DNA from 2 places in the Pseudarthrobacter sp. MOO13 genome. Region 2 is predicted to be linked to the other one. Evidence: riboswitches for the same ligand, from Rfam matches in the RefSeq annotation. Region 2 holds a riboswitch; the other holds the start of a gene.
The links. Region 2 has a riboswitch for glycine ahead of gcvP (aminomethyl-transferring glycine dehydrogenase). Riboswitches for the same ligand answer to the same signal wherever they lie in the genome.

Region 1 (8,451 bases), 350 kb from region 2:
CTTTCTCCGGGTTGGTCAGCCTGATGCCGTGCAGTTCAGCCAGCGACGTTGCGTAAAGGGCCGTGGCTTCCAGGAAGCCAACGGTGGCGGCCGCGGAAAGTCCCAGCGACGCCACGGTTCCAACGCCGGGGACGACGGCGGTGGCACCCACCAGGGCGCCTCCTCCGGCGACAGCCCGGAGGTAGTCGCGTTCCGCGATGTCTGCCAACTGCGCGCCTGTTGCCCGCGGATGCTTCTTCTGGAGCCTCCGGATGTAGCCCACCACCAAAGGCCGCTGGATCTGCACGGCCTTCAGGATCATGTTGTGAACGCCGGGCTTGGGCTTGCCCTGGGCGTCAAACATCGCGTTATGGGCGGTTTCCTGTGCGATACGGAGTGCGGGGTTGCTGCGCCGGGCCATGGTCACCTTCATTCAAATCGACCTGCAGCGCGTGGCTGCCGTGTCATCCCATCCTAAGTGGATAAACACTAAGCATGCTTACACTTTTTGGGCCGGCTCTTCTGCGTCCGCGCGTTCGCCGCGGCGACCGGCGGCCTCGTCGGCCCGAAGCTCGGCCCGGAAGACCTCGAAGCGGGCCAGGTGCGCGGGACGGCGCCGGAGAATGGCCCACGCCACGCCGAGGATGACGAACCAGACGGGAGTCACCAGCAGGGCAGCGAGCGTGTCGGGCTGGGTGGTCAGGGCCCAGAGAACGAAGGCGAAGAACGCGTACACCACCCACACGGCGGGGATGCCACCGGGCATCTTGAACTTCGAGGCCGCGTGCAGGTGCGGGCGGCGACGCCGGAAAGAGATGTAGCTCGCGAGGATGATCGACCAGACAAAGACGAAGCAGACGGCCGACACGGTGGTCACCATTTCAAAGGCCATGCCAACATCCTGGCCCGCATACATGAGTACGACGCCGGACAGCAGCAGGACGCAGGACAGGAACAGCGCGTTGCTGGGCACCTTCCTCGTGGAGAGCCGGCTGAAGACACCGGGGGCGTCGCCTTCCTGGGCCAGGCCGAAGACCATGCGGGACGTGGAGTAGATGCCGGAGTTCGCAGAGGACATCGCCGAAGTGAGGACCACCAGGTTGACCACCGTGGCCGCGGCGCCGAGGCCGGCCAGGGAGAACATCCCGATGAAGGGGCTGTGGCCGGCGGCGAACTGGGTCCACGGGGTGACTGCCATGAGGATGACCAGCGCGCCGACATAGAAGAGCAGCACGCGGACGGGGATGGCGTTGATGGCCCTGGGCAGCGTGCGCTCGGGATTCTTGGCCTCGGCGGCGGTGGTGCCCACCAGTTCGATGCCCACGAAGGCGAATACTGCAATCTGGAATCCGGCCACAAAGCCCATGAACTCATTGGGGAAGAACCCGCCATGGCTCCACAGGTTGGTGAAGCTAGCCGTGCCCGCGTCGCTCTGGAAACCGGTGAAGATCATGAAAAGTCCCACGATGATCAGGGCCGCGATGGCGACGATCTTGATGAGGGCGAACCAGAACTCTGTCTCGCCGAACGCCTTGACCGTGGCGAGGTTCAGCAGCAGCAGGATGCCCACCGTGGCCAGGCCCGGGATCCAAAGCGGCAGCGCCGGCCAAAGTTCTTTTGAGTACCCGGCGATGGCGATGACGTCCGCGATTCCGGTGATCACCCAGCAGAACCAGTACGTCCACCCGGTGAAGAAGCCTGCCCACGGACCCAGGAGGTCGGCGGCGAAATCACTGAAGGACTTGTAGTTCAGGTTGCTCAGCAGCAACTCGCCCATGGCCCGCATGACGAAGAAAAGCATGAAGCCGATGATCATGTACACGAAGATCACGGAAGGTCCGGCGGCGGAAATGGTCTTGCCGGAACCCATGAACAGGCCTGTGCCGATCGCGCCACCAATGGCGATGAGCTGGATATGCCGGTTGGTGAGTTGCCGTTCCAGGTGGGGAGGCCCGCTGCGGGCCGCCGTGGCAGCACCCTGGCCGCGGGCTGGTTCGCTGTTGGACGTGGGGGGATGAATCGCCATGAGGAACTCCATCGATAAAGCGGCTTTTGGAGCCGCAAAGATTTGGTTCCTCCCCGCTCTGTTGTGGACCTGAGAGTTTCCGCAGCCAAAGCCGCTTGCACCGTCGGTGAGCCAAGGTCATGCCCGGCTGCTTTCCAGAGTTGCCTGTCCGCGGCGGTACGTGGGCCTGAGAGTTTCCTGGGGAGGGTTTGCTCCTACGGCGCCTGCTGGGTGTACCCGGCAGGACTCTCCCGCCGCAGGTCGAAGGCGTATTCAGTTGGAGGTCGGCGGCTTTTTGGGCCGCCGCCGGGCATGCACGGGACAGGCGCCGACTGGTAGGCCGCTCCGGATACGCTGAGCCAGCCACCGGCGGCGCCAATCCCGGGTTCAGTGTGGTGTCCGTCACGATCGAATGTCAAACCCCTTCCGACACAAGCGGGGAACGAAGGCGTCACGCGCCCAGTCAAGCCCCTCACCGCACCTGGCCGATTTGCCAATGACGGGTTCGTCCCGATACCTTGTGAGCCGAATCACCCACATTTGAATAAGCCTTTCGAGCTGTGACGGGAGAGTCCTCCCGGCGAATCACCGGGCAGGCGCCGTAGGAGCAAATCCTCCCCAGGAATCTCTCAGGCCCATGTACCGTCACGGCGAGGCGACTCTGGAAAGCAACCAGGCTCCGGCCTGGTTCACCGACGGTGCAAGCGGTCCCCTGCCACCAGCAGGCAACGCGGAATCTCTCAGGTCCAATACAGAGCGGGGAGGAACCCATCCCACGCTGTGCCACCCTGGCCGGCCAGACCTGGAGTTCCTCATGACGATTCAGTCGCTTCCAACATCCTTCGTGGACCGCCATATCGGTGCGCGCCGCCAGGCCGACGTCGACACCATGCTCAAGGCCGTGGGATACGACAGCGTGGACGGCCTGGTTGACGTGGCCGTCCCCGCGTCCATCCGGCAGGAAACTGCGCTCAAGCTGACCGACGCCCTCAGCGAGGTTGAAGTCCTCACGGAACTGCGGAAGCTTGCCGCGAAGAACAAGACTGCCGTCCAGATGATCGGCCAGGGTTACTACGACACCGTGACGCCGCCGGTGATCCGCCGCAACATCCTGGAATCCCCGGCCTGGTACACCGCCTACACGCCCTACCAGCCGGAAATCTCGCAGGGCCGGCTTGAGGCGCTGCTGAACTTCCAGACCATGGTGCAGGACCTGACGGCGCTCCCGATAGCCAACGCTTCCTTGCTGGATGAAGCCACCGCCGTGGCCGAGGCCGTGCTCCTGATGCGCCGCGCCAACAAGTCCGCGGCAGCCAAGGACGGCAAGACTGTCCTGGACATCGACGTACTTCCGCAGACCATCGCTATTGTCAGGGGCCGTGCGGAGGCGCTGGGCTTCGAGGTGGAGGTCGCGGACCTGTCCAAGGGCCTGCCCGAGGGCGACATCAATGGCGTCGTGCTGCAGCAGCCCGGGGTCTCCGGCCGGGTGTGGGACCAATCCGCCGTGATCACCGCTGCCAAGGACCGGGGCGCGCTGGTCACGGTGGCTGCGGACCTGCTGGCCCTGACCCTGATTACCCCTCCGGGCGAGCAGGGCGCGGACATTGCTGTCGGCTCGGCCCAGCGTTTTGGTGTGCCGTTGTTCTTTGGGGGGCCGCACGCCGCCTACATGGCCGTCCGAAAGGGCCTGGAACGTTCCCTGCCCGGCCGCCTGGTTGGGGTGTCCAAGGACGATGCCGGCGTTCCCGCTTACCGCCTGGCTTTGCAGACCCGCGAGCAGCACATCCGCCGCGAGAAGGCCACATCCAACATCTGCACCGCCCAGGCGCTGCTGGCCATCGTGTCCTCCTTCTACGCCGTTTACCACGGCCCCGACGGCCTGAAGGCGATCGCAGAGACCGTCCACCACAAGGCCAGGGTCCTGGCAACAGCACTCACGTCACTGGGCCGCGAACTGGTCACGGACTCCTTCTTCGACACCCTCACCGTCCGCGTTCCGGGCAAGGCCGCCAAGGTGATCACCGCCGCTGAAGCCCGCGGCATCAACCTGCGCTTCATCGATCCGGACACGGTGGGCGTCTCCGTTGATGAGACGACGACGGCGGCAACACTTTCCGCCGTCGCCGTCGCCTTTGGCGCCGGTCCGGTGGGTGACGCCCAGGGATTCGAACTGCCCGACACTATTTTGCGTTCCTCGGCCTACCTGCAGCACCCGGTCTTCAACACGCACCGGTCTGAAACCCAGCTGCTGCGTTACATCCGCAAGCTCTCGGACCGTGACCTGGCGCTGGACCGCACCATGATCCCGCTGGGTTCATGCACCATGAAGCTGAACGCCACGGCCGAGATGGAAGCCATTTCCTGGCCGGAGTTCGCCTCGATCCACCCGTTCGCCCCGGACTCCCAGACCGAAGGCTGGCGCGAACTCATCGCCGGCCTGGTAGCGGACCTCGCCGAGATCACCGGGTATGACCAGGTGTCCATCCAGCCCAACGCGGGCTCCCAGGGCGAGCTCGCCGGGTTGCTCGCGATCCGCGGCTACCACCAATCCCGCGGCGAGCAGCAGCGCACCGTCTGCCTGATCCCAGCCTCGGCGCACGGCACCAACGCCGCCTCCGCCGTCCTCGCGGGCATGAAGGTGGTCGTGGTTGCCACCGCCGCTGACGGGACGATCGACCACGACGACCTGACGGCCAAGATCGAGGCCAACAAGGACGTCCTCTCGGCCATCATGATCACCTACCCCTCCACCCACGGCGTGTACGACTCCGATGTCCGCGAAGTCTGTGACGCTGTGCATGCTGCCGGCGGCCAGGTCTACATCGACGGGGCCAACCTCAACGCACTTGTAGGGCTGGCCCAGCCGGGCCAGTTCGGCGGGGACGTGTCCCACCTGAACCTGCACAAGACCTTCTGCATCCCGCACGGCGGCGGGGGACCCGGCGTCGGGCCCGTTGCCGCCAAGGCGCACCTGGCACCGTTCATGCCGGGCGACGCGAACAAGGCGGCGCACGAGCCCGGGCACGGGGTGGCGATCTCGGCGTCCCGGTTCGGTTCGGCCGGCGTGCTGCCGATTTCGTGGGCGTACGTGAAGCTGATGGGCGGTGAGGGCCTGACCGAGGCCACCAAGTCCGCGCTGCTGGCGGCCAACTACGTCGCGTCCCGCCTGAACGAGTACTTCCCGGTCCTCTACACCGGTGAAGGCGGGCTGGTGGCGCACGAATGCATCCTGGACCTGCGCGAACTCACCGCGAAGACGGGAGTCACGGCCGAGGACGTGGCCAAGCGGCTGATCGACTTCGGTTTCCACGCCCCCACCCTTTCGTTCCCCGTCGCGGGCACGCTGATGGTGGAGCCCACCGAGTCCGAGGACCTGGCCGAGATCGACCGCTTCATCGAGGCCATGATCACCATTCATGGCGAGATCCAGCAGGTGGCCAACGGCGACATCACCCTGGAGGCATCCCCGGTGCGCAACGCACCCCACACTGCGGCCGCCGTCGTCAGCTCTGACTGGGACCGCGCCTACCCGCGGGAGCAGGCGGCCTTCCCCGTTGCCTCGCTCCGCCAGGACAAGTACTTCCCACCCGTCGGCCGGATCGACGGCGCCGCCGGCGACCGGAACCTGGTCTGCTCCTGCCCGCCCCTCGAAGCGTTCGAGACTTCGACAAGCTCAATCACCGGATTGGAAGACTGATTCCCATGACCGAGAACTACACCGCTCTTTTCGAGCAGCACAAGAAGGCCGGGGCCTCGTTCACGGACTTCGGCGGCTGGCAGATGCCGCTCAAGTACGAGTCTGAACTCGCGGAACACCACGCTGTCCGCAAGGCCGCCGGGCTGTTCGACCTCTCCCACATGGGAGAAGTCTGGGTCACCGGCCCCGACGCCGCCGCGTTCCTGGACTACGCCCTGGTGGGCAAGATCTCCGCGGTCGCCATCGGCAAGGCAAAGTACTCGCTGATCTGCAACGAAGACGGCGGCATCATCGACGACCTCATCACCTACCGCCGGCCATCCCCCGAAGAGGGCGTTGACAGGTACCTGGTGGTGCCCAACGCGGGCAACGCCGCAGTGGTGGCCAAGGAACTCCTGGAACGCTCCGCCGCCTTCGACGTCACTGTGGAGGACGCCTCCGCCAACACCTCGCTGATCGCCGTCCAGGGACCGAATTCCGAAGCGATCCTCCTGACGCTGGTCCCGGCCGAACAGCACGCACTGCTCACCGGGCTCAAGTACTACGCCGCCGTGGAGGTGGGCATCGCCGTCAACGGCACGGTCCAAGACCTGCTCGTGGCCCGGACCGGCTACACCGGCGAGGACGGGTTCGAGATCTACGTTCCCAACCTGGACGCGCCCGCGCTGTGGGAGGCACTGCTCCAGGCCGGCGAAGGCTCCGGCCTGGTGCCCGCCGGCCTCGCCGCCCGCGACTCGCTACGCCTCGAAGCCGGGATGCCGCTCTACGGCAACGAACTCTCCCGCTACGTCAACGCTTACGCGGCAGGCCTGGGCCCCGTGGTGTCGCTGGCCAAGGAAGGCGACTTCGTGGGCAAGGACGCCCTGGCAGCCATCAAGGCCGCCGGAGTCGGATCAACCATCGGGCAGAAGTTGGTGGGCCTCAAGGGTGCCGGACGCCGCGCCGGCCGCGCCCATTACCCCGTCCTTAAGGACGGCACCCTGGTGGGCGAAGTAACCTCCGGCCAGCCCTCCCCCACCCTCGGATACCCCATCGCCATGGCCTACGTCGAGGTCGAATTTGCTGAAGTCGGCACCGTCCTTGACATCGACCTCCGCGGAAAGCCCGAGCGCTTCGAAGTGGTCCCCCTCCCGTTTTACAGGCGCCAGAAGTAGCTTCCGGGGCTGGGTTCGGCCCGGGGGGCCGCACCCGCAGGACCCAACGCCCGCTCACTTGTTGCGGGAATCAACCCAACGCCCGCTCACTTCTTGCGGGAATCAACCCAACGCCCGCTCACTTCTTGCGGGAATCAACCCAACGCCCGCTCACTTGTTGCGGGAATCAACCCAACGCCCGCTCACTTGTTGCGGGAATCAACCCAACGCTTTCTCACTTTCTCAACACGAACCCAAGGAAACACACATGGCAAAAGTTGTAGCTGAACTGAAATACTCCGCCGAGCACGAATGGGTTGCTGTGGACGGATCCGGGCCTGCGGGGATCGGGATTTCCGCCGTGGCGGCCGACGCCCTGGGCGACATCGTGTACGTGGACCTGCCTGAGGTCGGCTCCATCGTCACGGCCGGCGAAACCTGCGGCGAGGTGGAATCCACCAAGTCCGTCTCCGACCTCTACGCCCCGGTCACCGGCGAGGTCACCGAGATCAACGACGGCGTGGTCTCGGACCCCGCCCTGATCAACAGCGATCCCTACGGTGCAGGCTGGCTCTTCAAGGTGTCCGTCACCGAGGAAGGCCCGCTCATGTCCGCCGAGGAATACGCCGCAGCAAACGGCGGCGAGCTGTGAGCGCCCCGGCAGAAGTGGGCGCCTTCGAGCAGGTGGCCTCCCCCAGCCTGAACGCCGACCTGTCCGTCCTGGACCCTGAGGTTGCCGCCAGGATCGACGACGAGCTTGGCCGCCAGCGCGACGGCCTGGAAATGATCGCCTCCGAGAACCACACGGCCGCCGCCGTCATGCAGGCCCAAGGCTCAGTCCTGACCAACAAGTACGCTGAGGGCTACCCGGGCAAGCGCTACTACGGCGGCTGCGAACACGTCGACGTGATCGAGCAACTGGCGATCGACCGGGTGAAGGCCCTGTTCGGCGCGGAATACGCCAACGTCCAGCCGCACTCCGGAGCCCAAGCCAACGCCTCCGTGATGCACGCCCTGATCAAGCCCGGCGACACCATCATGGGCCTGAACCTGGCGCACGGCGGCCACCTCACGCACGGCATGCGCATCAACTTCTCCGGCAAGCTCTACAACGTGGTGCCGTACCAGGTCCGGGAGGACACCCACACCATCGACATGGCCGAGGTGGAACGCCTGGCCCGGGAGCACAAGCCGCAGCTCATCGTGGCCGGCTGGTCCGCCTACGCCCGCCAGCTGGATTTCGCCGAGTTCCGCCGGATCGCCGATTCCGTGGGCGCGTACCTGATGGTGGACATGGCGCACTTCGCCGGGCTGGTCGCAGCAGGCCTTCACCCGAGCCCGGTGCCGCACGCGCACGTCACCACCTCCACCACGCACAAGACCCTCGCCGGTCCGCGCGGCGGGATCATCCTGAGCAACGACGCCGACATCGCCAAGAAGATCAACTCGGCAGTGTTCCCGGGACAGCAGGGCGGCCCGCTGGAACACGTCATCGCCGGCAAGGCGGTGGCCTTCAAGATCGCCGCCACCGAAGAGTTCCGCGAACGCCAGGAACGTGTGCTCGCCGGCGCGCGCCTGCTGGCAGAACGCCTGGTCCAGCCGGACGTCACCGCAAAGGGCATCAGTGTGGTCTCCGG
Region 2 (8,451 bases):
CATGCGATTGGTTCCTAACTAAAACGGGTGGTGGGGCGGGGTTTCGACAAGCGAAACTCCCGGCTGTCCGGCGCTATTTTTGGCGCTTGTAGAACGGGAGGCCGACGACTTCGAAGGGTTCGGCCTTACCGCGAAGGTCGACTTCGAGGGAAGTTCCCGGCGCCGAATGCTCCACGTCGACGTAGGCCATGGCGATGGGGTAGCCCAGAGTGGGCGAAGGCTGGCCGGAGGTGACCTCACCGACGGTGGCGCCGTCTTTCAGGACCGGGTAGTGCGCGCGGCCGGCCCGGCGTCCCCGGCCCTTAAGCCCCACGAGGCGGCGGCCGGAGGTGCTGCCTGCACCGGCTTCCTTCTTGGCTGCCAGCGCGGCCTTCCCGACAAAGTCGCCTTCCTTGGACAGCGCGACGACGGCGCCCAGGCCGGCGGCGAACGGGTCGCCGTCCAGCGAGAGTTCGTTGCCGTAGAGCGGCATTCCCGCTTCGAGGCGGAGGGAGTCGCGGGACGCGAGCCCTGCGGGGGTGAGCTGGCCCTCGTCGGCAATGGCGATCAGCGCCTGCCAGAGGCCCGGGGCGTCCCCGTTGTCCACGAAGATCTCGAAGCCGTCCTCGCCGGTGTACCCGGTCCGGGCCAGCAGCAGGTCCAGGCCCGCACCGCCCACCAGGAAGGGGACCTCGACGGCGGCGTAGTACTTCAGCCCTGTCACCAGGGAATGCCGGGCTGCCGGGACCAGCCGCAGCAGGATCGATTCTGCTGCCGGGCCTTGGACGGCGATCAGTGACGTGCGGGCTGAGGCGTCCTCCACCTTCACGTCGAACCGGGCGGCACGTTCCTGCAATGCTGCCGCGACGGTGTCTGCGTTTCCTGCGTTGGGGACCACCAGGAAGACGTCGGTGCCGTCCGGCGCTGCCGGCCGGCGGTAGGTGATGAGGTCGTCGATGATGCCGCCATCGGCGTTGCAGATCAGCGAGTACTTTGCCTTGCCCACGGCCATGGCGGAGATCTTGCCCGCCAGGGCGTAGTCCAGGAACGCGGCGGCCTCGGGGCCGGTCACCCAGACTTCTCCCATGTGGGAGAGGTCGAACAGCCCGGCGGCCTTGCGGACCGCGTGGTGTTCGGCCAGTTCGGAGCTGTACTTCAGCGGCATCTGCCAGCCGCCAAAGTCCGTGAAGGAGGCGCCGAGCTTTTTATGCTCGTCGTAGAGCGCGGTGTACTTCTCAGTCATTGAAAGTCCTTTGGGAGCGGTGGTTGAGCTGGTCGAAACCGGGTGCCGGCCGGCTCAACCACCGGAGCGGTCTAGTTCTCGAACCCGGCTGTGCTGTCCTCGAACGCTTCGAGGGGCGGGCAGGAGCAGATGAGGTTGCGGTCGCCGGCGGCGCCGTCGATCCGGCCGACGGGCGGGAAGTACTTGTCCTGCTTGTGGTGGGCCGGGAACGCTGCTTGCTCCCGCGGGTAGGCGCGGTCCCAGTCAGAGGAGACGACGGCGGCGGCCGTGTGGGGTGCGTGCCGCAGCGGTGAGTCGGTGACGGCGAAGTCGCCGTTGGCCACCTGGTCGATTTCCTTGCGGATGGTGATCATGGCCTCGATGAAGCGGTCGATCTCGGCCAGGTCCTCGGACTCGGTGGGCTCCACCATCAGCGTGCCCGCGACGGGGAAGGACAGGGTGGGGGCGTGGAAACCGAAGTCGATCAGCCGCTTGGCCACGTCCTCGGCCGTGACTCCGGTCTTCGCGGTGAGTTCGCGCAGGTCCAGGATGCATTCGTGCGCCACCAGCCCGCCTTCGCCGGTGTAGAGGACCGGGAAGTACTCGTTCAGGCGGGACGCGACGTAGTTGGCCGCCAGCAGCGCGGACTTGGTGGCCTCGGTCAGGCCCTGCCCGCCCATCAGCTTCACATACGCCCATGAAATCGGCAGCACCCCGGCCGAACCGAACCGGGACGCCGAAATCGCCACCCCGTGCCCGGGCTCGTGCGCCGCCTTGTTCGCATCGCCCGGCATGAACGGTGCCAGGTGCGCCTTCGCGGCAACGGGCCCGACGCCGGGTCCCCCGCCGCCGTGCGGGATGCAGAAGGTCTTGTGCAGGTTCAGGTGGGACACGTCCCCGCCGAACCGGCCCGGCTGGGCCAGCCCCACCAGGGCGTTCAGGTTGGCCCCGTCGATGTAGACCTGGCCGCCGGCAGCATGCACAGCGTCACAGACTTCGCGGACATCGGAGTCGTACACGCCGTGGGTGGAGGGGTAGGTGATCATGATGGCCGAGAGGACGTCCTTGTTGGCCTCGATCTTGGCCGTCAGGTCGTCGTGGTCGATCGTCCCGTCAGCGGCGGTGGCAACCACGACCACCTTCATGCCCGCGAGGACGGCGGAGGCGGCGTTGGTGCCGTGCGCCGAGGCTGGGATCAGGCACACGGTGCGCTGCTGCTCGCCGCGGGATTGGTGGTAGCCGCGGATCGCGAGCAACCCGGCGAGCTCGCCCTGGGAGCCCGCGTTGGGCTGGATGGACACCTGGTCATACCCGGTGATCTCGGCCAGGTCCGCTACCAGGCCGGCGATGAGTTCGCGCCAGCCCTCGGTCTGGGAGTCCGGGGCGAACGGGTGGATCGAGGCGAACTCCGGCCAGGAAATGGCCTCCATCTCAGCCGTCGCGTTCAACTTCATCGTGCACGAACCCAACGGAATCATCGTCCGGTCCAGCGCCAGGTCACGGTCCGAGAGCTTCCGGATGTAACGCAGCAGCTGGGTTTCAGACCGGTGCGTGTTGAACACCGGATGCTGCAGGTAGGCCGAGGAACGCTCGACGCCGGCCTCCAGCCCAAAGCCCTGGCCCTCGCTGTGTCCCTCGGCAACCGGGGCGCCGAAGACGTCGGCGACCTGCGCGACGATGGCCGGCGTCGTGGTTTCGTCGAGGGAGATGCCTACGGTGTCGGCGTCGATGGGCCGCAGGTTGATGCCGCGGGCCTCGGCGTCGGAAATCACTGCTGACGCACGGCCGGCAACACGGACCGTCAGGGTGTCGAAGAAGGAAGTGTGCAGGACATCCAGGCCGGCGGCCTTGAGCGCCGCGGCGAGGGTACGGGCGTGGCCATGCGTCGTTTCCGCGATCGCCTTCAGCCCGTCCGGGCCGTGGTATACCGCGTACATGGACGCAACGATGGCCAGCAGCGCCTGGGCGGTGCAGATGTTGGACGTGGCCTTCTCGCGGCGGATGTGCTGCTCGCGGGTCTGCAAAGCCAGGCGGTAAGCGGGAACGCCGGCGTCGTCCTTGGACACCCCAACCAGGCGGCCGGGCAGGGAACGTTCCAGGCCCTTGCGGACAGCCATGTAGGCGGCGTGCGGCCCCCCAAAGAACAACGGCACACCAAAGCGCTGGGCCGAGCCAACGGCAATGTCCGCGCCCTGCTCGCCCGGAGGTGTGATCAGTGTCAGGGCCAGCAGGTCCGCAGCCACCGTAACCAGCGCGCCGCGGTCCTTGGCAGCGGTAATGACGGCGGACTGGTCCCACACCCGGCCGGAGGCGCCGGGCTGCTGCAGCACGACGCCATTGATGGCACCCTCCGGCAGGCCCTTGGACAGGTCCGCGACCTCCACCTCGAAGCCCAGCGCCTCGGCGCGACCCTGCACGATGGCGATGGTCTGCGGAAGAACGTCGATGTCCAGGACCGTCTTGCCGTCCTTCGCTCCCGCGGACTTGTTGGCGCGGCGCATCAGGAGCACGGCCTCGGCCACGGCGGTGGCTTCATCCAGCAGCGAGGCGTTGGCGATGGGCAGTCCCACCAGGTCCTGCACCATGGTCTGGAAGTTCAGCAGTGCCTCGAGCCGGCCCTGCGAGATTTCCGGCTGGTACGGGGTGTAGGCGGTGTACCAGGCCGGGGATTCCAGGATGTTGCGGCGGATCACCGGCGGCGTCACGGTGTCGTAGTAGCCCTGGCCGATCATCTGGACTGCCGTCTTGTTCTTGGCGGCAAGCTTCCGCAGTTCCGTGAGGACTTCAACCTCGCTGAGGGCGTCCTGCAGACGAAGGGCAGATTCCTGACGGATGACCTTGGGGACGGCGGTGTCAACCAGTGAGTCGACAGTGTCGTAGCCAACGGCTTTGAGCATGGTATCGACGTCGGCCTGGCGGCGCGCACCGATATGGCGGTCGACGAAAGTGGTGGAGGCTGGGCTAACCGGCACGAAGGAACTCCATTTACTCAGGCGGCGCAGGGTACGCCACAGCGATTCGGGTTCCTCCCCGCTCTGTATTGGACCTGAGAGTTTCCGCGGTGCCTGCCTGGCAGGACCCGCTTGCACCGTCGGTGAGCACACCGGCTCCGAATCCCCGATTGGGGGTCATGGGAACCGCCTGCTGCTTTCCAGAGGCGCCTCGCCGCGGCGGTACGGGGGCCTGCGAGATTCCTGGGGAGGATTTGCTCCTACGGCGCCTGCCTGTACACCGGCAGAACTCTCCCGCCGCAGATCAAAGGCTATTCACTTGTAAACCAGCCATGTGCTGGATCATGCGGGCCGGTGACAGCCCTCACAACATTCCATTGTCCTATGCCGCAACCCTTCCCGGCAAATGGCGGAGGCTACCTGCGAAGCCGCTCAAGGGCCGCCAGGAGTTCCTCCACGTCAGCCGCCGCTCCCCCTTGCGGCGCCGGACCCACGGACAACATGGCGTTGAAATACAGCCCGTCCCCCATATACAAGACCGCTTTGGCCAGCCCCGGCCCCACGTCGGCCGCGATCTCGTCCAGCCACCGCTGCTGGATGGCCGCGAAACGGCGCCGCGTTTCCTGGTGCGCCACTTCCGCCAGCCTGGTGGCGGCAACGATGGCCCGGTCCAGCGGAGTGTCCGCCCAGACGGAGGAGCGGATGAAGTAGGCCGCCGCCCCCTCGGCGGCCGCGGCCATGGCGTCGGCGTCCTCTTTGGCCAGCCCGTCCAGGCGGTCCAGCAGCACTTCGATGAGCGCTTCCTTGTTGGGGAAGTGGTACAGCAGTCCCCCCTTGGACACGCCTGCCTTTTTGGCCACCGCGTCGAGCGTGGCCGCCCGCTCCCCCACGTCGATCAAGAGGGTTTCGAAGGCGTCAAGGACCGCATCACGGGCTACAGGCTTTCGGGGCATGCTTCCCATCATGCCTTCCGCCGGCGTCGAAAAGGGAAACGGCAAGGTTTTAAACTGTACCGTCTGGACGGTATAGTTATTTTATGACGACTTCCCCTTCGACCTCGGCGCCTGCACGCAGCGGCGGAGCGGCCGGGCGGTCCCCGCGGCGCGACTGGCTCGCACTGGGGCTGCTGATGTTCCCGGTACTGCTCGTCGCCGTGGACAATACCGCCCTGACATTCGCCCTGCCCGCCATCACCCGCGCCCTGGAACCCTCCGGCGTGCACGTGTTGTGGATTATTGACGCTTATCCACTGGTATTGGCCGGTCTCCTGGTATCGATGGGAAGCCTTGGCGACAGGATTGGGCGGCGCCGGTTGCTCATTATCGGCAGCACGGGCTTTGCCGGATTGTCCGCCGCAACGGCTTTTGCGCCCTCCGCGGAGTGGCTGATCGCCGGACGGGCCGCACTGGGGTTCTTCGGGGCGATGCTGATGCCCTCCACCTTGTCGCTGATCCGCAACATCTTCCCGGAGCCCAACCGCCGGCGGATGGCCGTCGCCATCTGGGCTGCCGGATTCTCCGGCGGCGCAGCCTTGGGGCCGATCTTCGGCGGCTGGCTGGTGGAGCATTTCTGGTGGGGCGCCGTGTTCCTGGTGGCGGTGCCCCTGATGGTTCCCCTGCTGGCACTGGGCCGGACTTTGATCCCGGAATCCAAGGACCCGTCGCCGGGAAGAGTGGACGTCCCGAGCATCCTGTTGTCCATGCTGGTGATGGTCCCCATGGTCTACGGCATCAAGGATGTTGCCACCGAAGGTCCGGGCCTGGCGGGCCTTAGCAGCATGGCGTTCGGCCTGGCGATGGGCGTGGTGTTCGTGCGGCGCCAGCACCGCCTGGAACACCCCCTGCTGGATATGTCGCTGTTCCGGAACCGGGTGTTCAGCATGGCCATCAGCGCCAACATCCTGGCCCTGTTTTCCTTCAACGGCTTCATCCTGTTCCTTGCCCAGCACCTCCAGCTCCTTGAGGGCCTGAGCCCGTCAGCGGCGGGCGTGGCGATGATTCCGGCGCTGGCAGCCACGGTGGCGGCCGGCTTGGTGGTGGTGCCGCTGGTTCGCAAGGTCCGCCCTGGGTACGTGGTAGCGGCGGGGCTGGCGTTCAGCGCCACGGGATACACCCTGGTGGCGTTTGGAAACCACGACGGCGGACCCGCGCTGCTGCTGGCAGCGCTCCTGGTCCTGGCGATGGGCGTGGGGACGGCGGAGACCATTTCGAATGACCTCATCCTCGGCTCCGCGCCGCCGGAAAAGTCAGGGGCCGCCGCGGCGATCTCCGAAACCGGCTACGAGGTGGGCTCACTGCTGGGGACGGCCGTCCTTGGCTCCATCCTGACGGCCTCCTACCAGCACAACCTGCGCCTCCCGGCCGGATTGGATGGCATGCTCCCGGGCGCCTCGTTGCACAACGCGGGGGAAACGCTGGCCGGCGCCATGGAAGCGGCCGCCGTCCTGCCCGGTCCGCTGGCGGACGCGGTCCGGGACGCTGCGGCGGCGGCGTTCGATTCCGGCGTGCACATCACGGCGGCAATTGGGCTGGTACTGATGGCGACGGCGGCAGTCCTCGCCGCCGTCGTGCTGCGGAAGGTACCCAAGGCCACCTGACCGCACGGGGACCGCAAAGGGCGCCCGGCGCCGGATGAGTTCCGGTACCGGGCGCCCTCGTGCGGGACGCTCGGCCTACTTGGAGTCGGCAGTGGTCACCTTGGCGGTTGGCTTCATGTTTTCAGCCTGCACCATCCAGGCAAACTGCTCGAGCCGGGCGATGAACTCGTGCAAAAGGTCCGCGGAGGTGGGATCTTCCTCATCCACCTCGTCGTGGACCTTGCGCATGGTGCCCACAGCGGCTTCCATGGCGGCAACGATCCGCTCAATGGCGTCCGCAGTGCTGATCAGCCCGTCAGGGAACTGGGCCAGGCTGGTGGTTTCGGCAACGGTGGAGCTGCGGCCGTCCGGGAGGGCGTGCAGGGCGCGCATCCGCTCGGCAGTATCGTCGGCGAACTGGCGGGCAGCGTCAACAATCTCATCGAGCTGGAGGTGCAGGTCGCGGAAGTTGGTGCCCACGATGTTCCAGTGCGCCTGCTTGCCCTGGATGTGGAGTTCGATCAGGTCGGCCAGGACTGCCTGCAGGTTGTTGGTCAGTGTCGGTGAAGCTTTCATGCATCCTCCTCAAGTGGTCCAATATGGCTGACGCTACCAGCCGTGGGCTGCCCCGCGGCCGGCAATCCGGAAATTTCTCAGTGAGCTTACTAATTGAGGAAATCAGTCATATACGAATGTGGTTCATATTGCGTCTTGCATCACAGGGCCGGCACCCTCATACTAAATGAACGCCATTCATATAGTGACCTCCGTCTCACAGCCTTTCAGAAAGTGGTGCCATGACAGAGACAATCCGCACCAGTACCTCCAAATCCGGCCCCCACGCCCACGCACCGTCCACGGGCGGCGTCAGCGCCAAGGGACTCAAGGGCGGGCAGCTCGGCCTGCTGGCCGTCGTCGTCCTGGGCATCTCAACCATTGCCCCCGCCTACACGCTTACCAGCGCACTTGGACCCACCGTCAACGAAGCCGGGCTCCAACTGCCAGTCATCTTCCTGATCGGTTTCATCCCCATGATCCTGGTCTCGCTCGCCTACCGGGAACTCAACGCCGATTCCCCGGACAGCGGCACCACCTTTACCTGGGTCACCAAAGCGTTCGGCCCCTGGATCGGCTGGATGGGTGGCTGGGGCCTGCTCGCCGCCAACATCATCGTGCTGTCCAACCTGGCCGGCGTCGCCGTCGACTTCTTCTATCTCTTCCTGTCCCAGGTCACAGGCTCCGCCGAGCTGGCAGACCTGGCGGACAACAAGGCGCTCAACGTCGTCACGTGCTTCGTGTTCGTGGCACTGGCCGTCTGGGTCAGCTACCGCGGCATGCACACCACCAAAATGGTGCAGTACAGCCTGGTGGGATTCCAGCTGCTGGTGCTGGGCCTCTTCGTCGCCATGGCATTCGCCAACTGGTCCACCTCGGAGACCGCCATCCCGTTCAGCTGGGACTGGTTCGACGTCACCAAAATCGAGACCTTCGGCCAGGTTGCCGCCGGCATCTCCCTGTCGATCTTCGTGTACTGGGGCTGGGACGTCTGCCTGACGGTCAATGAGGAAACCGCCAACGGCAAAAAGACCGCCGGCGTGGCAGGCACCCTCACCGCGGTCATCGTCCTGGCCATCTACCTCCTGGTCAGCATCGCCACCATGATGTTCGCCGGCGTGGGAGATACCGGCAACGGCTTGAACAACGCCGAGAACCACGAGAACATC

Region 1: another riboswitch for glycine. It lies ahead of cycA (D-serine/D-alanine/glycine transporter); the one in region 2 lies ahead of gcvP (aminomethyl-transferring glycine dehydrogenase).

The regions. Positions count from the first base shown of each region.
Region 1 is NZ_CM177848.1:3,665,215-3,673,665, forward strand. Features, by position in the region: gene AC4EEO_RS16755 (hypothetical protein) at 1-400, opposite strand, end outside; gene cycA (D-serine/D-alanine/glycine transporter) at 479-2,005, opposite strand; glycine riboswitch at 2,054-2,149, opposite strand; glycine riboswitch at 2,150-2,248, opposite strand; glycine riboswitch at 2,539-2,639, shown strand; gene gcvP (aminomethyl-transferring glycine dehydrogenase) at 2,799-5,681, shown strand; gene gcvT (glycine cleavage system aminomethyltransferase GcvT) at 5,687-6,835, shown strand; gene gcvH (glycine cleavage system protein GcvH) at 7,083-7,466, shown strand; gene glyA (serine hydroxymethyltransferase) at 7,463-8,451, shown strand, end outside.
Region 2 is NZ_CM177848.1:3,311,652-3,320,102, forward strand. Features, by position in the region: gene AC4EEO_RS15115 (L-serine ammonia-lyase) at 1-3, opposite strand, end outside; gene gcvT (glycine cleavage system aminomethyltransferase GcvT) at 74-1,222, opposite strand; gene gcvP (aminomethyl-transferring glycine dehydrogenase) at 1,294-4,173, opposite strand; glycine riboswitch at 4,363-4,459, opposite strand; gene AC4EEO_RS15130 (TetR/AcrR family transcriptional regulator) at 4,569-5,105, opposite strand; gene AC4EEO_RS15135 (MFS transporter) at 5,189-6,748, shown strand; gene AC4EEO_RS15140 (Dps family protein) at 6,824-7,303, opposite strand; gene AC4EEO_RS15145 (APC family permease) at 7,525-8,451, shown strand, end outside.